Linked DNA regions of Azospirillum brasilense. The protein of the gene in region 1 interacts with the protein of each later gene in a pairwise test. Links are inferred from orthologs where the notes say so. Each region holds a gene or a part of one and is shown on either strand. Other genes may lie near its edges.

What was found. Proteins that work in one complex are often made in the same cells at the same time.
Region 2: the proteins of recR (region 1) and recO interact in binary tests that used the Escherichia coli proteins (3 or more experiments, as listed by UniProt). The link is inferred for Azospirillum brasilense from one-to-one orthologs.

What each region holds. Positions count from the first base shown.
Region 1 is NZ_CP059449.1:538,640-541,489, forward strand. The notes cover bases 57-2,834. They hold recR (recombination mediator RecR), read right to left. Parts: upstream 1,854-2,834; coding sequence 1,260-1,853; downstream 57-1,259. Other genes in these bases: H1Q64_RS02530 (phosphoglycerate kinase), read left to right, coding at 57-1,097; H1Q64_RS02540 (YbaB/EbfC family nucleoid-associated protein), read right to left, coding at 1,913-2,236; H1Q64_RS02545 (DNA polymerase III subunit gamma/tau), read right to left, coding at 2,240-2,834. Also shown: more of H1Q64_RS02530, read left to right, coding at 1-56; more of H1Q64_RS02545, read right to left, coding at 2,835-2,850. UniProt on the Escherichia coli protein: May play a role in DNA repair. It seems to be involved in an RecBC-independent recombinational process of DNA repair. It may act with RecF and RecO.
Region 2 is NZ_CP059450.1:1,327,503-1,330,501, forward strand. Bases 63-2,989 are described here. They hold recO (DNA repair protein RecO), read right to left. Parts: upstream 1,924-2,989; coding sequence 1,201-1,923; downstream 63-1,200. Other genes in these bases: parC (DNA topoisomerase IV subunit A), read right to left, coding at 63-1,182; H1Q64_RS19485 (EAL and GGDEF domain-containing protein), read left to right, coding at 2,128-2,989. Also shown: more of parC, read right to left, coding at 1-62; more of H1Q64_RS19485, read left to right, coding at 2,990-2,999. UniProt on the Escherichia coli protein: Involved in DNA repair and RecF pathway recombination.

The DNA.
Region 1 (2,850 bases):
ACACGACCCGCATCGACCGTCTGGCGCCGACTCTGACCGAGCTGGCGAAGAAGGGTGCGAAGGTCGTGGTTCTGTCGCACTTCGGCCGCCCGAAGAACGGCCCGGACGCCAAGAACTCGCTGCGCAACGTGCTGGACGCGCTGAGCGCCGCCGTCGGCCAGACCGTCGCCTTCGGCGAGGATTGCGTCGGCGAGAAGGCCAAGGCCGCCATCGACGGCGTCCAGCCGGGCGCCATCGTGCTGCTGGAGAACACCCGCTTCCACGCGGAAGAGGAAAAGAACGATCCGGCCTTCGCCAAGCGGATCGCCGAACTCGGCGACCTCTACGTCAACGACGCCTTCTCCGCCGCGCACCGCGCCCACGCCTCAACCGAAGGCGTCGCCCAGCATCTGCCGGCCGCCGCGGGCCGCCTGATGCAGGCCGAGCTTGAGGCGCTGACCAAGGCGCTGGAGAAGCCGGAGCGTCCGGTGGCCGCCGTCGTCGGCGGCGCCAAGATCTCCACCAAGCTGGACCTGCTCGGCAACCTCGTGAAGAAGGTCGACATGCTGGCGCTGGGCGGCGGCATGGCGAACACCTTCCTCTATGCCCAGGGCGTGGATGTCGGCGCCTCGCTCTGCGAGAAGGACATGGCCGATCAGGCCCGCGCCATCATGGAGACCGCCAAGGCCGCCAATTGCGAGCTTCTGCTGCCGAAGGACTTTATCGTCGCCAAGGAGTTCAAGGCCGGTGCGGCCAACCGCGCCGTCCCGGCGGACGGCATCGGCGCCGACGAGATGGCGCTCGACGTCGGCCCGAAGACGGTCGAGTTCCTCGGCCTGAAGCTCCAGGGTGCGAAGACGGTGGTGTGGAACGGCCCGCTGGGCGCCTTCGAGATCCAGCCCTTCGACGGCGGCACCAACGCCGTCGCCGGCCTCGTCGCCGAGCGCACGTCGGAAGGCGGCCTGCTGTCGGTGGCGGGCGGCGGCGACACCGTGTCGGCGCTGGCCCACGCCGGCGTGGACGAGAAGTTCACCTACATCTCCGCCGCCGGCGGCGCCTTCCTGGAGTGGCTGGAAGGCAAGGAGCTGCCGGGCGTCGCCGCGCTGAAGAAGAAGTAAGAGTTTGGGGGAATTGGGTGGGTGGTTGAGGCGGGCCCCCACCCTTCCCGCTGCGCGGGCCCCTTCCCTCCCCCGCTTCGCAGGGGAGGGAGCTTTATCCCCTCCCCTGCGAAGCGGGGGAGGGGCAGGGAGGGGGCAAGACCTCCCCTCACAAACACGTTCCTACAAAGGCCGCCGCGCCTTCAACGCCGCGGTCAGCGTCCCGTCGTCCAAGTAATCCAGTTCCCCGCCCACCGGCACGCCGTGGGCCAGACGGGACACGGAAACCCCGCTGCCGGACAGGCGGTCGGTCACCACATGGGCGGTGGTCTGCCCATCCACCGTGGCGTTAAGCGCCAGGATGACCTCGGTCACCGCCGGGTCCTTCGCGCGCTCCACCAGGGACGGGATGTTCAAATCGTCCGGCCCCACCCCCTGCAAGGCCGACAGCGTGCCGCCCAGCACATGGTAGGTGCCGTGGAAGGCGCGCGTGCGCTCCAGCGCCCAGAGGTCGCCGGCATCCTCCACCACGCAGATGGTCGAGCGGTCGCGGCTGTGGTCGGAACAGACGGAGCAGGGGTCGCGACTGTCGAGGTTGCCGCAGACCGAGCAGTTGCGGATGGCCTCCGCCGCAAGCGCCATGGATTCGGACAGCGGCACCAGCAGGCTGTCGCGGCGCTTCATCAGGTGCAGCGCCGCCCGCCGCGCCGACCGCGGCCCCAGCCCCGGCAGCTTGGACAGGAGCTGGATCAGGCGCTCGATTTCAGGTCCGATCATTCACGGCTTCGTTCGTCAATGGGTGGTCGGGCCGACCCTGCGGCCCGGCCTTTCAACGCTTAGAACGGCAGCTTCATGCCCGGCGGCAGCTTCATCCCGCCCATCAGGTTCTGGGTCTCGTTGGCGACGTGCTGCTCCACCTTGGCCTTGGCGTCGTTGAAGGCGGCGATGATCAGGTCCTCCAGGACCTCGATGTCCTCCGGATCGACAATCGACTTGTCGAGCTTGATCTTCTTCATCTCGCCCTTGCCGTTCACCGTCACGTTGACCATGCCGGCGCCCGACTGGCCGGTCATCTCGACCTCGCCCAGGCGGGCCTGCATCTCCTGCATCTTGGCCTGCATCTGCTGGGCCTGCTTCATCATCTGGCCGAGGTTCTTCATGGGTCAGAAATCTCCTTCATCGTCGAGCGGGTAATAAACCCCGTCGTCCTGCTGCATGACCATAAGGTCGGGATTCTCCCCGTCATCCGCAACCTGGGGCTCGGCCTCGACCGCCGCCTTGAGGTCGCGGACATCGGTGATCTTCGCGCCGGGGAAGGCGTCCAGAACGGCGCGCACCACCGGATGCGCCTCCGCCTCCTCCAACGCGCGTCTCTGGGCGGCCTGCTCCTGCTGGATCAGCGTCGGCTCGCCCGGCGCGTCCGAGACGATGACGACCCAGCGCTGGCCGGTCCATTCCGTCAACAGCTGGCCGACGCGATTTGGCAGGGTCGACGGGGCCAGGGTCGTCAGGCGCAGCTCCAGCCGCCCCGGCTCCAGGCGCACCAGATGGACGCTGCCGGTCAGATGGCCGTAGAGCGCGCCCTCGCGCTTCTCCGCGAAGACCTGGACCAGCGTGCGGAAGTCGCGGGGCATCGCCACGCGCTCCTCGTCCGCCACGGCGACGGTCTGCACGGGCCGGGGAGACGGCTGCGGGCTCGGCTGGGCCTGGGCAACGGCGCGCACGGCGGAGCCGCCAACCGCCACCGGCCCGCCACCGGGGCCACGCGGGGCGC
Region 2 (2,999 bases), on another replicon or contig:
CCGATGGTCGATCTTGGCCAGCCGGTGGCGGGACCGCCGCTCCAACACCTCCATCCGGTGGTCGAGGAAGGCGTCGAGCACCTCGAACAGGTTCATGACGCGCGGGACGTTGTCCTTGTCCAGCACGTTCATGTTCATGGCGAAGCGGATTTCCAGATCGGTCGTCTGGAACAGAGAGGCCATCAGGACCTCGGGGTCGACGTTGCGGCTCTTCGGCACCAGGACGAGGCGCACATCCTCCGCCGACTCGTCGCGCACATCCTCCAGAAGCAGCAGCTTGCGGTTGGTCAGAAGCTCCGCGATCTTTTCGACCAGCCGGGCCTTCTGCACCTGATAGGGCATCTCGGTGACGACGACCTGCCACGTGCCCTGCCCCAGCTTCTCCACCTCCCACCGGGCGCGCAGGCGGAAGGAGCCGCGGCCGGTGCGGTAGGCCTCGACGACGTTGGCCCGCGGCTCGACCAGCACGCCGCCGGTCGGGAAGTCGGGGCCGGAGATCAGGGTGACAAGATCCTCGATCTTCGTCGGGGCCGGCTTTTCCTTGCCAGCCAGCGCCGCCTTGACGCAGTCCAGCTTGTGCTTCAGCACCAGCCGCAGGGCGGAGCAGAGCTGGGCGGCGTTGTGCGGCGGGATGTTGGTCGCCATGCCGACGGCGATGCCGCTGGAGCCGTTGGCCAGCAGGTTGGGGAAATTGGCCGGCAGAACCGCCGGCTCCTCCCCGTCGCCGTCGTAGGTCGGGCGGAAATCGACCGCGTCCTCGTCGATGCCTTCCAGCAGGGCCTTGGCGACGTCGGTCAGGCGCGCTTCGGTGTAACGCATGGCCGCGGCGTTGTCGCCGTCGATGTTGCCGAAGTTCCCCTGCCCGTCCACCAGCCGGTAGCGCACCGCGAAGTCCTGCGCCAGACGGACCAGCGCGTCGTAGACGGAGGTGTCGCCGTGCGGGTGGAACTTGCCGATCACGTCGCCGACCACGCGCGCCGACTTCTTCGGCGGAGTCGAGGGGTCGAGCCGCAGCTGGCTCATGGCGTAGAGCAGACGCCGGTGCACCGGCTTCAGCCCATCGCGCACGTCGGGCAGCGACCGCGCCATGATGGTGGACAGCGCGTAGCTCAGATACCGCTCGCTCAGCGCGTCGCGGAGCGGCTTCTCCTGGATGTCGAGGACGGGGTCTTGGGACGTCATGGCGTGTGGATACCAGATCTAGCGGCGGTACGCCACCGCGTTCTCGTAACGTTCTCTTAATCGCAGCCTTGCGGCCGGCAGCGGTCCGTTGAGCAGATGGCGCTCCAGGAAATGACCGGTCAGGCGCAGTCCCTCCGCCACCGCCTGCGGCCCGCCGCCGCCCAGACCGATCAGGAATCCGGGCAGCGGCAACAGCCGGTCGCGGTAGGGTTCCCCGGCCGAGGCCGACACCGCGCGCCCGGTGCGCGGGCTGACATAGGCGAGGTAATCGTTGGCTCCGGTGACCGCGCAACGGTCGAGATCCAGCCCGAATCCGAGTTCCGCCAGCAACCCGACCTCCCACCGCACGTAGGACTCGGCCCAGGCGTCGCCGCCCAGCAGGCCGAACAGGGCCAGCAGCCCGTCGAACAGCGCCGGGTGCGGCTGGTGCTCCGGCAGGGCGGCCTCGGCCAGCGCGCAGGCGGCGGTCAGGGTCGCGAGTCGCAACGGATCATCGAGAAAGGCGGCGGAATAGCCCTGCACCACCTCCAGCGTCAGGTTGCCCAGATGCTCCGGCAGGCGTCCGCGCCAGCGCGCCGACACCAGCGTGCCGGGCTGCAGTGCCGCCCGTGTGCGGCTGGACCGCCCGCCCATCACCATGCCGGCGTGCCGCCCGTGGTCACGCGTCAGCAGGGTGACGACCGCCGAGGTCTCGCCATGCGGCCGGGCCGACAGCACGACGCCCTGATCGGACCACTCCATAGGCCTGCTTCCTTACGTTGATGGGTCCTGCGAGGCTCGCCCGCGGCGCCCACGCATACCCCGGAGTGCCCGCAAGGCGGGATCGGTCACGCTTTCCGCCAGCATGGCGCAAATCCTTCGCAACAGGGCTTCATTTCTCATTCACCATTCGGGCACTATGTTGCGAGTGACGGAATGCGGGCGCGCCGCGGCGGTGAGGGGGCTTTGAGCAGCACGATCGAGCGATATCTGCTGGCCGAGAAAGCTGGCTCCGAGGGCGTGTGGGACTGGGACCTTCGCAACGATACGATGTTCCTGTCTCCCCGCTTCAAGGAGTTTCTCGGACTGCCGCCGGGCGAGATCAATCGCCCGGAAGATTGGCTCGACCACGTCCATCCCGACGACATCGACTGGCTCTACGCCTCCTTTGAAGGCCAGATGGTCGGCGTCTCGCTTCCTTTCCAGATCGAACACCGAGTCCGCCGTGCCGGAGCCGGCTTATCGCCGGACGATGGCGACTCCGGCTGGCGCTGGCTGGTCTGCCGCGGCATGGCGGTGCCCGACGAATCGGGCGATCCGGTGCGTCTGGTCGGGTCGGTCGCCGACATCACCGACCGCAAGCACGCCGAAGCCCAGCTCCGCAAGAGCGAGGAGCGCTACGCGCTTGCCGCCGCGGCCAGCAATGACGGCCTGTGGGATTGGGATCTCGACGCCGGAACCGCCTATTATTCGCCGCGCTGGCTGTCGCTCCTCGGGCTTGAGGAAGGCAGCATCGGCAACAGCCCGGACGAATGGATGGAGCGCGTCCATTCCGACGACCGCCGTTCGTTGCGCGAAGCGCTCGACGCCCTGGGCGGCGAGAACACCGTTTTCCAGATCGAGTACCGCGTGCACCACGCCGACGGCGGCATCCGCTGGATGGCCTGCCGCGGCATCGCGGTGCTGGACACGCAGGGCCGCCCGGTGCGGCTGGTCGGTAGCCAGGCCGACGTCACCGACCGCAAGACCGCCGAGCAACGCCTGCTGCAGAGCGAGGAGCGCTACGCGCTGGCCGCCGCGGGCGCCAACGACGGGCTGTGGGACTGGCGGCTGGACAC